3 regions of the Geodermatophilus sp. URMC 62 genome follow, and region 3 is predicted to be linked to each of the others. Evidence: predicted binding sites of a transcription regulator. Region 3 holds the regulator's gene; each other region holds the start of a gene.
The links. Region 3 encodes LexA, which represses DNA repair genes until DNA is damaged. Its sites were predicted from a motif close to TCGAACANNTGTTCGA; they were not measured.

Region 1 (4,547 bases), 5.1 Mb from region 3:
CGCCGAACCAGGCCAGCGCCGCCTTGAGCCGCTCGCTGGCGAACCAGCGGTCGAGCAGCGCGTCGCCGGAGCCGAGGAAGTCCACGGCGAGGTCGCCGCCGGGCGTGCGCGGGGCGTCGCCGGTGGGCGCCCCGAGCGGCCAGAACGCGCGGGCCAGCCCGAGCGGCGTGGGGCGGCGGCCGAAGGAGTCGACGACGGCGCGGCTGCGCGGCCCCCAGACGCCGACGAACCGGCGGTAGGCGGCCGCGTCGTCCTCGCCGCAGGCGGCGGCGATCGAGGCGCACGTGGCGTCGAGGTCGACGGAGAAGACCAGCGGCCGGCCGTCGGGACCGGGGTCGCCGGGGACCGGCGCGGGCGCGAACCCCCACGGGTCGCAGTCGAGGTAGCGCAGCCCGGCTGCTGCGAGGTCGAGCTCCTCGACGACGCCGCTGTGCCGGACGATGACGTGCGCGCTCGAGCCGCGGTCGACCCGGACGCCCGGCCAGCGCTCCACCGTGGACACCGCCCCGCCGAGGACGTCGTCGCGCTCGACCACCTCGACGGCGAGCCCCGCGCGGGCCAGGTAGCAGGCGGCGACCAGCCCGTTGTGCCCCGCGCCGACGACGACGGCGTCGACGGCCCGGTCCGGCTCCCGCACGCTCAGGAGCCGGGGACCGGCCGCAGGGGCAGCCGGGCGCCGAGGATGGCGAAGGGGCGGGAGTCGCCGGGGAAGTGGTGTCCGCGGGCGAGGTCGACGAACCCGTCGGCGTGGTACAGCCGGAAGGCCTTGGTGTCGGCGTCGGGCGTGGACAGCAGCGCGGCCGGCGCCGGGACGCCCTCGACCAGCGCGTGCAGCAGCCGGCGGCCCAGCCCGCGGCTCTGCGCCTGGGGGTGGACGTGCAGCTCGCACACCTCGAAGGCGCCGGGCAGCCAGCGCTTGGCGGTGCGCCGGTCCAGCGCCGCGCGCACCTGGTCGTGCCACCACTGCCCGGGGGCGACGAGGTAGCCGTACCCGAAGCCGACGAGCTGCTCGCCGGACGGCGCGTCCGTGGTGGGTGCGGCCGCGAAGGCGCCGACGGCGCGGAACCCCGGGCGCTCGGTGTGCTGGACGGCGTAGCCGTAGCGGCCGGCCACCACCGAGGCGTCGTAGCCCATCGCCTCGCCGTAGATGGACAGCGCCTCGTGCATGTGGTCGCGCAGCCAGCCGACGGGGAGCTCGGTCACCCGCGTCGCGGGTGTCGTGCCGGTCACGGTTCTCTCCTCGCTCACGGAGCCACCGCGACGGCGGGGCCGGGGGTGGTCTCGGTGCGGGTGGTCTCGGTGGCCACGAGCCCGGTGCTCCCGGCGTCCTCCGCCCGGGCGGCCTGGGTCGGGCCGTCGCCGACCTCGGCGGCGGTGCCGGCGGTCAGCCGCAGCAGCTCGTCGTAGGTGGTGGGGAACACCGCGGACGGGTGCCCGGCCGCGGCCCAGACGCGCTCGTGGCGGGCCAGCTCGACGTCGACCAGCGTGCCGATCGGCGCAGGGTGCCCGAGGGGGGACACCCCGCCGATGGGCTGGCCGGTGTGCTCGCGGACGAAGTCGGCCGAGGCGCGCGCGACCCGGGGGACGCCCAGCAGCGCGGCGACCCTGGCGACGTCGACCCGGTGGGCACCGCTGGTGAGCACCAGCAGCGGCGCGCCGCCGACGTCGAACACCAGGCTGTTGGCGATCGCCCCCACGGGGACGCCCAGCGCCGCGGCGGCCTCGGCGGCGGTGTGGGCGCCGGACGGGAGCTCGTGGACCCGCCCGCCGGCGCCCGCCTCGGCGAGGAGGTCGGCGAACACGGCCACCCGGGGGTGGGTGGGGCGGCTCATGGGGCCGATCCTGCCACCGCTGTCGGTGCCTCGCCGTACCGTCCCGCGCGCACGGAGGGGCGCGGAGGGGGAGGCGGCGGGGCGGTCCTCCTCCCGGGCGGGTCCGGCTTGACGCGACGGGCGGGGTCGGGTGTACTCGACTTGTTCGAACACGCGTTCGAACGGTCGTCACCGCTCTCGGGACCTTCCCCGCCCGGGGCGGTGGCGACCGATCAGGGGCACGGGGTGGGGAGTCGGGCATGAGCCGGGTGCTGGGTGAGGTCGGCGAGCGGGTCGGCGAGGAGGTGCTGGTCGAGCGGGGTCCGCTCGGCCCCGCGCAGTTCTGGCGCGGCCAGGGGCGCTACGTCGTCGGCGAGCTGCTCGACTCGTGGGTGGAGACCGCGCCCTGGTGGCAGCGGCCCGCCGGCATCCCCGGCGGCGCCTCGGCCGACCTGGTCGCGGCCCGCGAGGTCTTCCGGGTGGAGGCGGTGCGGGCCGGGCGGTCGCGGATGAGCTTCGCCGGCGTCTACGACCTGTCCTGGGACGCCGCCGACAACCGGTGGTCGCTCGTGCGGGTGCACGACTGATGGGCGCCGCGCACGCCATGGCCGACCAGCTGCCGCTCCCCCCGCCGCTGCCGGCGGCCGCGGCGCAGCTGCTCGGCCAGGCCACCCGGGCGCTGGGCGAGGCCGCCCGCGCCACCGACGCGCGCGATCGCTACGCCACCGCCCACCTGGGTGCGCTGCGGGCGGCTGCCGCGGTGCTCGCCGCCCGCACCCGGCCGGAGGGTGGCCGTCGCCGGCCGCGCAGTGCCTGGGTGCTGCTCGGTCAGGTCGCTCCCGAGCTGGGGGAGTGGGCCACCTTCTTCGCCGCCGGCGCGGGCAAGCGGGCCGCCGCCGAGGCCGGGTTGTCCCGCGCGGTGACCGAGCGGGAGGCCGACGACCTGGTCCGTGACGTCGGCTCCTTCCTCGCCGTGGTCGAGGACCTGCTCGCGGGCACGCCCGAGCCCGCTCCGCGACCCCGCGTGGTCGGGGGCACCGCCCACCGTCCCGCGCGCGGGCGGTGACCGGGGACCCCTTCGTCCACCTGCACGTCGCCTCCGGGTACTCCCTGCGGTACGGGGCCAACCACCCCGTCGACCTGGTGGCGCGCGCCGCCGAGCACGGCATGACGGCGCTGGCGCTGACCGATCGTGACGGCCTCTACGGCGCGGTGAAGTTCGCGCTGGCCTGCCGCTCGGCGGGGCTGCGGCCGCTGTTCGGGGTCGACCTCGCGGTCGCCCCGTCGGTGGACACGGCCGTGCCGCCGGCCCGGGCGCACGTGCTGGGTGAGGACGACGAGCTGTCCGCGCGCAGGGCGGGCCGCCCGGGCGCGGCGGGACGGAGTGCGGCGGGACCTGGTGCGGCGGGGCGTGGCGCGGCGGGACGGAGCGCGGCGGGACGGAGCGCGGCGGGGCAGGGTGCTCCTGCGGGGTCCCCGGCCCGGCGCAGCCCGGTGCGCGGTGGGGCGAGCGTCGACCCGCGGCTGCCGCGGGTCACCTTCCTCGCCCGCGACGGCGCCGGCTGGCGGTCGCTGTGCCGGCTGACCAGCGCCACCCACCTGCGCGGCACCCGCGGCGAGCCGGTGGCCTCCCTGGCGATGGCCGCCGAGCACACCCCCGGGCTGGTCGCGGTGCTCGGGCCGGACTCGCCGGTGGGCCGGGCGCTCGCGGCCGGGCGCGCCGACGTCGCCGCCGCCCGGCTGTCCGCGTGGCGCTCGGTGTTCGGCCCCGGCTCGCTGGTGGTCGAGCTGGTGCACCACCGCGGCCAGGGCGACCGCTCCCGCGCGCAGCGGCTCCTGCGCTTCGCCACCGAGGAGGGCGTGCCGGTGGTGCTCACCAACGCCGTCCGGTACGTCGACGCCCTCGACGCGCCCACCGCCGACGTCCTCGACGCCTCCCGGCGGCTGGTCGCCCTCGACACCCGGCACGTCGACCGTCGCACCGCCGAGGGGTACCTGAAGTCGGGCAAGGAGATGGCCGAGGTCGCCGCGGACCTCACGGGCCCCGACCGCGACGCCGCGCTGCGGCTGCTCGAGCGCACCGCCCGGCTGGCCGAGCAGTGCGCCGTCGACGTCACCGGCGACCTGGGCGTGGGCTCGGTGCGCTACCCCGAGCTCGACGTGGTCACCGCGCCCGGCGAGCGGGGGATGAGCCCCTCGCAGGTGCTGCGCGCCCGCTGCGAGGCGGGGCTGGGCCGGCGCGGGACGGCACCGACGGAGCAGGTGCGGCGGCGGCTGGACGACGAGCTCGCCGTCATCGACTCCCTCGGCTACCCGTCCTACTTCCTCACCGTGGCCGACGTGGTCGACCTCATCAGGAGCCTGCGGGTGCGCGCCGCCGCCCGGGGGTCGGGTGCCGGCAGCCTGGTCACCTACCTGCTGGGCATCTCCGACGTCGACCCGATCCGCTACGGCCTGCTGATGGAGCGGTTCCTCTCCCCGCTGCGCCACCAGCTGCCCGACGTCGACATCGACGTGGAGTCCGCCCGGCGGATGGAGGTCTACGACGCCGTCATCGACCGCTTCGGCGCCCACCGGGTCAGCTGCATCTCGATGATGGACACCTACCGGGTGCGGCACGCCATCCGCGACGTCGGCGCCGCGCTCGGCCTGCCGCCGGCCGAGGTCGACGCCGTCGCCAAGGCGTTCCCGCACGTCCGGGCCGACCAGGTGCACGCGGCGCTGCGCGACCTGCCG
Region 2 (4,547 bases), 1.3 Mb from region 3:
TCGTCGGTGCTGAAGGTCAGCGTGTAGCAGGTGGACGAGGCCTCGGTACGGCCCCGCACCCGCTTGGTGCTCATCCGCACCCGGTGACCCAGACCCGCGATCAGTTCCCGGGCGTCCTCGGCCAGTCGCCGGTCGGTGACGGCGACCTGCACCGCCCCACCCCCGGTGACCGTGCCGTCGGTGTCGAGCAGGCCGGCGAGCAGCGCCCGCCGCTGGGCCACCGAGGCCCGCAGGTAGGCGGCCGGGATGTGCTTGTGGTCCAGCACGCCCAGGCCGCGCAGCAGGCCCTTCACGGTGCCGTGGTCGTCACGGCAGGTCTGGCACTGCGCCATCCCGCTGGACGGGCCCCCACAGTCGGGGCAGGTGGCCTGCCGATCCACACCACCGCCGGCCCGCAGGGCACCACCGCAGGTCTCGCCGCACGTCTGCACCTGCGCGGTCCTCGGCACGAACAGCCGGCCACACATCGGGCAGGGCCGCTCGGCGGGCGACGGACGGGCGGGCAGGCGCATCGAGTACCGCCGGTCGACCCCGGTGGGGACGACGACCAGACCCTCGGCCTCGATGTAGGCGGCGATCTCGGGGTCGTTGCTCGTGTACTGCGCCGCAGCCGAGGTGCCGTCGCCCAGCCACACCCCGAGCGCGTAGGGCGGTACGGGCAGATCGGCCTCGGGCAGGTCGAGCGGGGCGGCGTTGACCACGGCGTGGTTGAGCCGCCGGTCCGCGGTCGCGCAGCGGACCGTGCGGGCCAACTCCTCCGTCGTCCGGACGTGGGCCTCGCCGCGCTCGCCGAGCCGGCGGGCGGCGCGGTCAGTGGTGACCCACTGGTGCTGGGCGTCGGCCACGATCACCGAACCGTCGGAGAAGTGCACCTCGTAGCAGGGCCGGTCGCTCATGACGTCGGTGGCGGCGACGACCGTCGTGGGACGCCCGTCCGCGCCCAGCACCCGGTCGCCCACGCGGACCTCACCCATCGTCGTCCAGCCCGTGGGTGTGGCGATCGGGGTGTCGAGGGCCAGTGCCTTGCCGACACCGGGACGGGCGGCGATGACGACCATCTGGCCGGCCTGCAGACCGTTCGTCAGTTCATCGAGATCGCGGATCCCGGTGGGGACACCGCGGGCGGTGCCGCCGCGGGAGGCGATGGCGTCGAGCTCGTCCATCGTCGGCTGCAGGACGTCCTCGAGGCGCGAGTAGTCCTCGCTCATGCGCTTCTCGGTGACGTCGTAGATCTCCTGCTGCGCGCGGTCGACGATGTCGTCGACGTCGCCCCGCCCGCCGGCCGCGCCATAGCCGAGCTGCACCACGCGGGTGCCGGCCTCCACCAGCCGCCGCAGCACCGCCTGCTCGGCGACGATGGCGGCGTAGTAGCCGGCGTTGGCCGCCGTCGGCGTGGAGGCGATGAGCGTGTGCAGGTAGACCGCGCCGCCCATCTTCGACAGCTGGTCGGTGCGGTTGAGCTCCGCGGCGACGGTGATCGCGTCGGCCGGCTCCCCGCGGCCGTAGAGGTCGAGGATGCAGTCGAAGATCACCTGGTGCGCCGGCCGGTAGAAGTCCGGGCCCGCCAGCACCTCGACGACGTCGGCGATCGCGTCCTTGCTCAGCAGCATGCCGCCGAGCACCGACTGCTCCGCCGCGACGTCCTGCGGCGGCTGCCGGTCGTACGCCGGCGCCGTCGCGGACGGTCGGCTGAAATCGTCGGCCACCGCCACGGAAGCCCTCCTTCTCTCCACCGGCGCACCCACAGACAGACCCCGGCCGCTGACCGGGGTCTGGTGGGGGAAGCACCAGGACTGCTGGCACGCACGCTCGAACGCCTGTTCGAGCACGAGGCTAGGTCGGGGTGCCGACGAAACCGCCGACGTCGACCGCCGGGGAGGACGTTAGGAAGTGCGGCCGGGCGCGTCCAACACCGCTGTGGGGAGCGTTCTGCACAACTTGTGGACAAGTCGGTGGACACAGGCGTGTCGACATGTGGAGACGGCGGGGGACGGGGGCGGGCCGTCGTCCCCATCCCGGGCCTGACCTGCGCCGGGACCGCCCACCGGGTGTGGACGGGAGAAAGTCCGGAGAACTCGCGGTGTCGGGCACCGGCGTGTCGCGCGCCCCGACCCACCCGTACCGGTGGTCACACGTCCACAGGACGACGGCCGGCGGGTGGTCGGGCGGTGCCGACACGGCGCCCGGTGTCGACACGGCGCCGCGCCCGGCCGCCCGCGCGACCGCCGTGGGCCCACAGGCTCCCCGAGGTGTCCCGCGGGGGACCGGGTGCCGGCGACGGCCCGCGAGCACGGTGAGGGCCTCCGCAGCCCCAGGACGCGCCTCAGGACCCCCGGACGCCGTGAGGGGCGCCGGGACGGTGTCCGGCGCCCCTCACGGGCGGTACAGCGGCCGTCAGGCGGCCGCGCGCGGTCAGCCGGCGACGACCTCGATCGGCAGCTGGGCGGTGACCTCGGGGTGCACCCGCACGGTGACGGTGTGCCGGCCCGTGGTCTTGATGCTGCTGGGCAGCTCCACCCGGCGGCGGTCGAGCTCCGGACCACCGGCCGCGGTGACGGCGTTGACGACGTCGGCGGTGGTGACGCGGCCGAACAGCCGGCCACCGTCGCCGGCGCGGGCCGGCACGCGGACGGTCAGGCCGGTGAGGCGCCCGGCCACGGCCTGGGCCTCCTCGAGCGAGCGCACCTCGCGGGCGGCGCGGGCCCGGCGCAGCGACTCGACCTGCTTCTCGGCACCGCGGGTGGCGACGATGGCCAGGCCGCGGGGCAGGAGGTAGTTGCGGGCGTACCCGCCCTTGACCTCCACCGTGTCACCGGAGGACCCGAGACCGGTGACCTCCTGCGTCAGGATCAGCTTCTGGGTGCTCATGGTCAGCGCGCCGTCGAGGTGTAGGGCAGCAGGGCCATCTCGCGGCTGTTCTTCACGGCCACGGCGACGTCCCGCTGGTGCTGGCTGCAGTTGCCGCTCACGCGGCGGGCACGGATCTTGCCGCGGTCGGAGATGAACTTCCGCAGCAGGGTCGTGTCCTTGTAGTCGATGTAGGTCGCCTTGTCCTTGCAGAACTGGCAGACCTTCTTCTTGGGCTTGCGCACGGGGGGCTTGGGCACTGGGTTCTCCAGGAAGTGACGGGATGGAACCGGCCCCCCTGCAGGGGCCCGCCGCGAGCTCGCGAGCGGTGGGGGGCAGGGGGGTCCTTACTTCAGAAGGGCGGCTCGTCGGACGGGCCGGCCGGCGTCGACCAGGGGTCGCTGGCCCCGCCGCCGCCGAAACCGCCGCCACCGCCACCGAAGCCGCCACCGCCGCCACCCTCACCGCGGGAGGCCCGGGTGACCTTCGCGGTGGCGTAGCGGAGCGACGGGCCGATCTCGTCGACCTCGAGCTCGACGACGGTGCGCTTCTCGCCCTCCTTGGTCTCGAACGAGCGCTGCTTGAGGCGCCCCGAGACGATGACCCGCGAGCCGCGGGTGAGGGACTCGGCGACGTTCTCCGCCGCCTGCCGCCACACGTTGCACCGCAGGAAGAGGGCCTCGCCGTCCTTCCACTCCTGCGACTGCCGGTCGAAGGTGCGCGGCGTCGAGGCGACGGTGAAGTTGGCGACCGCGGCTCCCGACGGCGTGAACCGCAGCTCCGGGTCGGAGGTCAGGTTGCCGATGACGGTGATGACGGTCTCGCCGGCCATGCTCAGTGGACCTCGGGCCGCATGAGCTTGGTGCGCAGCACCGACTCGTTCAGGTTGAGCTGGCGGTCGAGCTCGGCGACCGCGGCGGGCTCGGCCTGGATGTCGATGACCGCGTAGATGCCCTCGACGTTCTTCTTGATCTCGTAGGCCAGGCGGCGCCGGCCCCAGATGTCGGTCTTGACGGTGCCACCGGAGTTGGTGACGACGGTCAGGAACCGGTCGAGGGAGGGAGCGATCGTGCGCTCCTCCAGGTCGGGGTCGAGGATGACCATCAGTTCGTAGTGACGCACGGAGAACCCCACCTCCTCTGGTCTGTGGCGGCTGCAGGACGTCTGCAGCAGGAGGGTCGTACACGCGTCGCGCGCCCGGTCCCGCCGACGACGGCGGGCGGACGCGCTGGCCTGAGGGTACCAGCGCCGCCGGGTGGGGAGGCCGGCCGTGCCTGACTACCGTGCGCGGGGTGAGCACGCACCCGGTCGGCGTCCACGTCGGACCCGGCCTGACCGAGGACAACGAGCTCGACGCCGGTGGTCCGCTGGCCCGTGCCGCCGAGATGGACGCCGACGGCGTCCAGGTGTTCCTGGGCGACCCGCAGGGCTGGAAGGCCCCGCCGCCGCGTCCGGACGCCGAGGACCTGCTCGCCTCCGACGTCGCCGTCTTCGTGCACGCGCCCTACGTGCTCAACGTGGCCTCGACCAACAACCGCATCCGCATCCCCAGCCGGAAGAACCTGGCGGTGCACGCGCGGGCGTCGGCGGCGATCGGCGCGCGCGGGATGGTCGTGCACGGCGGGCACGTGCTCGCCAAGGACGACCCGGCCGCCGGGTTCGACAACTGGCGCAAGACGTTCGTGCGGCAGGCCGAGGAC
Region 3 (4,547 bases):
ACGGCGGGGGCGCCGACGGCGACCGCCGGCATCTCGGCCGTGAGCGCCCGGTGCCGGCCCGCACCGGCGGACCCGTCGGCGGGCGCCCGGTGCCGGCCCGCTGCGGCGGACCCGTCGGCGGGCTGCTCGGCGGTGCCGTCGGCGCCGTGCCGGCGGCCGGCACGGAACGTGCGGCGTGCCGGCTGCACCGCGGCCATCACGACGGTCGCGTCGGGACGGGGCGCACCGTCCTGCCGGTCGCGGTCGCCGACCTCGGCGCTCGGTGGCTCGGACGGCGACGCGGTGTGCGCGAGGGACAGGTGCCGCTCGGGCAGGCGCACACCGGCGAGGTCGACCCAGGTCGGCTCGCCCCCGTCGCGCCACCGCACCTGTGCCTGGCAGCCGCCGCGCTCGTCGTGCCGCCAGCCCAGCATGGCGCCGGGAGCCCAGGCGCCGTCCACGCACACCTCGACGTCCTGCGGCGAGCGGAAGACGACTGCGGCCCGGCTGTTCACGGCTGCTGACACGTCCTCGACCGTAGGTGCCGGTACTGCTCCGGCCGGTGAGCGACCTCGCGCGGAGGGTTGACGAACTCGCCGCCGCCCTCTCGTCCATGTCTGCCGGAGCTCGAGGGCGGACCCGGACGCCCCGCACCGCGCGCTCACGGCAGCTGGAGGACCTGGCCGGGCACGACGGACGAGCCCCGGAGGTCGTTGAGCTCCTCGATGGCGTCGACCACGACGCGCACGTCCTCCCCGTCCGCGGCGACCTCCCCCGCGATCGACCACACCGTGTCGCCCGGCTCGACGACGACGCTGCTCTCCCCCGCGAGCCGCAGTCCGCCGTCGGCACCGCCCACCAGCGGCGCGAGCCAGGCGCCCAGACCGACCGCTCCGCCGAGGGCGAGCACGGTGACGAGGCGCCGCCCCCGCCGGGTCAGCCGCACGGCGGCCGGCGCGCAGCCACCGCGGACGGGGCCACCGGTGGCACCGGAGCGCAGCGGCCGCCCGCTCGGACGGGCCGGGTCGCGCCGGGCGCCGGGCCGCTCGGTGGCCGGCCCGGCGGTGCGCACGGCCGCGGCGGCCTGGTGGTCGGGGACGGGGCGCAGGTGCCCGCCGACCCGCGGGCCGGAGCCCGGCAGGGCTCCGGGCGCCGCCGGCCGGGCCGGGCGGCCGGCAGCCGCCACACCTCCGACACCGACACCGACACCGACACCGCCACCGACACCGCCACCGCCACCGACACCGGCCCCCGGCCGGAGCGACGGCCGCCACGGGACCCGGACCGTCGCGTCGAACTCCAGCACGTCCTGCCGCACGGTGCCCATGACCCACTCCTCCTCGTCGGTGCCACCTGGTCGAACGCGTGTTCGATCGAACGCCTGTGCGATTCCTAGCGCAACCCGCCGACGGGGTCGACCCCGATACCTCCTGGCGGGTTTCGAACACACGTTTGAAGTACCGGCGCCGAGGCGCTACCGTCCGACCAGCACCCGTCCGCCGTCGCCTCCGGGCGCCGAGGCGGTCCCGTCCAGCCGGCGGTCCTGAACGACGAACCGCGGCCGGGCGGGAGCAGGACACGAGGGCCGTGGCAGCACGGCCGGCGAGGAGGAGACGTGGCGGGCACGAGCGGGACCGGCCAGCGCACACGCACCGGCGGGACGTCCCGCCGCGCGGGTAGCGGCGCGGGTGGGGAGGGGACCGGCGCGGTCCGCACCTTCCCCGACCGCACGGAGGCCGGCGACGGCCTGACGCAGCGGCAGCGCCGGGTCCTCGAGGTCATCCGCGACTCGATCGAGCGCCGCGGCTACCCGCCCTCGGTGCGCGAGATCGGCGAGGCCGTCGGCCTGTCCTCCGCGTCGTCGGTCGCCCACCAGCTCTCGGTGCTGCAGAAGAAGGGCTGGCTGCGGCGCGACCCCAACCGCCCCCGCGCGCTCGACGTCCGGCTGCCCGGTGAGACGCCGGGCGAGACCGCCGCTCCCGCCACTGCCCCCACCGGCGCACCCGCGGCCGACACCGGCGCGCCCACCTACGTGCCCCTGGTCGGCCGGATCGCCGCCGGTGGCCCGGTGCTCGCCGAGCAGGCGGTCGAGGACGTCTTCCCCCTCCCCCGCGAGCTGGTCGGCGAGGGCACGCTGTTCATGCTGCGCGTCGCCGGTGACTCGATGGTCGACGCGGCCATCTGCGACGGCGACTGGGTCGTCGTGCGCCAGCAGCCCACCGCGGAGAACGGTGAGATCGTGGCCGCGATGCTCGAGGGCGAGGCCACGGTGAAGACCTACAAGCGCCGCGACGGGCACGTCTGGCTGCTGCCGCACAACCCGGCGTACGAGCCGATCCCGGGCGACGAGGCGACCATCCTCGGCCGTGTCGTCACGGTGCTGCGCCGGGTCTGACGCCGCACCGCTCGCTGAGCGACCCGCCCCGTGGGGGCGGGTCGGCCGGTCACCGACCGACGGGTGGGCCGGCCGGGTCGCGCCGCCGGCGCAGCCGCCCGCCGATCCAGACGAGGACGGCTGCGACGGCAGCGGCCACCAGCCCGGCCGTGACCGGCGAGGGGCCGCCACCGTCGCCGGAGAGCAGTCCCGCCAGCGACGGATCGGCCGGGGCCGACGGCGCAGCCGGCGTCGACGCCGCGGTGGCAGCCGGCACCGGGACCAGCGTGACGTCGCCGGGCACGCCCTCCCCGGCGACGAGCAGCGCGCCGCCGTCGGCGGTGAAGGTGACCGCTTCCCCCTGTGGCTCCGCGGGCAGCGCGACGCGCACGGGCTCGCCGGCCAGCGCGCCCGGCACGTCGGAGCCGGCCAGCGGCCAGACGTAGGCGTCGGTGTAGGTCCGCAGCGCGATCCGGCTGCCGTCACGCGCGACCGCGCCACCGGTGACCAGCAGCTGGCCCGCACGCCCGACCGGGCCGCCGGGCGTGCCGGTCAGCGTGAAGGACACCGTGCCGACGTCGGCCAGCCCGACGGTGCCGCCGTCCACCAGCGGAGCGGCCGGCCGGTAGACGTGGCTGGCGCCCAGGACCTCCTTGGTCACCACGTACGGGGTGCCGTCCGGGGCCAGCAGCAGTGCCTCGGCGTCGTGCGCGCCGTCGGGATAGGTCAGCCGGTACAGCGCGGTGGCGCCGTCGGGACGCAGAGCGATGAGCGCGACGGTGGCCCGGGTGCCGTTGTTGTCCCCGGTGTCGGCCAGCCACACCGTGCCGTCCGGGCCGACCGCGAGGTCCTCGGGGTCGTAGGGGTCCAGCGGGGCGGTCACGACGTCGACGACCTGGCAGGTGCCGTCCAGCGCGTACACCGCCACCTGGTCGCCGCCGTCGGCCATCACCACCACCCGGTCACCGACGTCGACGAGGCCCGACAGCTCGGCCAGCCGCGGATCGGTGACCTGGCAGCGGACGGACGCCGCGGCCGGCTCCTGGGCGCCTGCGGACGGCGCGCCGGCCAGCGTCAGCGCCAGTGTCAGGGCCAGGCAGACGGGGGCGGCCGCCCCGCGGCGGGCCCTGCGACGGCCGGAAACGGGCCCGCGACGCCTGTCAGGACCGCGCGGACGGACGGCCGGCTCGCGCACGAGGCCAGCGTGACAGCACGGCTGCGTCCAGTGCGTGAACCACGCCCAGCAGCAGGAGGCCGACGGCCGCGCCGACCACCGCGTCGGTCACCCAGTGGAAGTCCAGCGACACCATGGCCACACCGGTGGCCACCGGCCCGAGCACGCTGAGCCACCACAGCGTGCGCTGCACCCGCGGACCCAGCCGGTACTCGACCGCCTGCCAGCGGGCCACCCCCCACATGAGCACGGCGTTGGCCACGTGCCCGGAGGGATAGGAGGCCCCGTCGCGGTGGAAGAACGACCCCGGGTAGGCCGGGGCGGTGCGCCCGGTGCCGAACTTGAACGCGTAGACGACGACGGTGAGCAGCGCCAGCGCGGTGAGGACCCGCACCAGCGGGAGCAGCGTCCGCTGCCGCACGCACAGCCAGCCGACCAGGACGGCCAGCACCGCGAGGATGGTGCCGCGCCCGCCGATCTGGGTGACCGCCCAGACCGGCCAGTAGGCCGGGGAGTCGCGCAGGTCCCAGCCGCTGACCGCCTCGGAGACCCGCAGGTCGACCCACTCGAGGTAGCCGCGGCTGAGCAGGTCCACGGTGACGGCGGACGCGACGAGGAAGGCACCGAGCAGCAGCCACCACGGCGGGCGGCCGGGGGTCACCACGCGACCGGGCAGGGCGGCGGGCTCGCCGGGCCCGTCCCCGGCCGGTGCGCCGTCCCGGCGCCGCACCACGCCGCTGGTCATCCGGTCACGGTACCGGCCCGTGACCCGTCCGTGACCTCGGCCGCCCGAGGGCGAGGCGGACGGTGGGGCAGACGGCGAGCCGCCCGGGGCCTGGCGCGGAGCCGGGCACCCGGGCGGCGGGGTGCGGGGAGGACCGGTCAGCCGACGGGCACGGCGAACCGCTCGAGGGCGGCGGCGAGGCCGCCGTCCACCCGCGCGGAGAGCCGGGTGCCCGACGCCTCGTGCTGCTCGCTGAGCACCTCGCCGTCGCGGTGGACGCGGGCGACCAGGTCACC

Region 1: the regulator LexA is predicted to act here: its motif matches at 1,978-1,993, upstream of ACU616_RS25860 (DUF6504 family protein).
Region 2: the regulator LexA is predicted to act here: its motif matches at 1,810-1,825, upstream of ACU616_RS08005 (replicative DNA helicase).

What each region holds. Positions count from the first base shown of each region.
Region 1 covers NZ_JBRFHY010000001.1:5,394,267-5,398,813, reverse strand. The annotation lists gene ACU616_RS25875 (phytoene desaturase family protein) at 1-637, opposite strand, end outside; gene ACU616_RS25870 (GNAT family N-acetyltransferase) at 640-1,230, opposite strand; gene ACU616_RS25865 (YbaK/EbsC family protein) at 1,245-1,832, opposite strand; gene ACU616_RS25860 (DUF6504 family protein) at 2,072-2,398, shown strand; gene ACU616_RS25855 (SAV_6107 family HEPN domain-containing protein) at 2,398-2,877, shown strand; gene ACU616_RS25850 (DNA polymerase III subunit alpha) at 2,874-4,547, shown strand, end outside.
Region 2 covers NZ_JBRFHY010000001.1:1,671,111-1,675,657, forward strand. The annotation lists gene ACU616_RS08005 (replicative DNA helicase) at 1-1,712, opposite strand, end outside; gene rplI (50S ribosomal protein L9) at 2,413-2,868, opposite strand; gene rpsR (30S ribosomal protein S18) at 2,871-3,107, opposite strand; gene ACU616_RS08020 (single-stranded DNA-binding protein) at 3,200-3,679, opposite strand; gene rpsF (30S ribosomal protein S6) at 3,682-3,969, opposite strand; gene ACU616_RS08030 (deoxyribonuclease IV) at 4,140-4,547, shown strand, end outside.
Region 3 covers NZ_JBRFHY010000001.1:338,333-342,879, forward strand. The annotation lists gene ACU616_RS01570 (hypothetical protein) at 1-506, opposite strand, end outside; gene ACU616_RS01575 (LysM peptidoglycan-binding domain-containing protein) at 641-1,306, opposite strand; gene lexA (transcriptional repressor LexA) at 1,595-2,374, shown strand; gene ACU616_RS01585 (hypothetical protein) at 2,424-3,548, opposite strand; gene ACU616_RS01590 (phosphatase PAP2 family protein) at 3,514-4,272, opposite strand; gene hflX (GTPase HflX) at 4,410-4,547, opposite strand, start outside.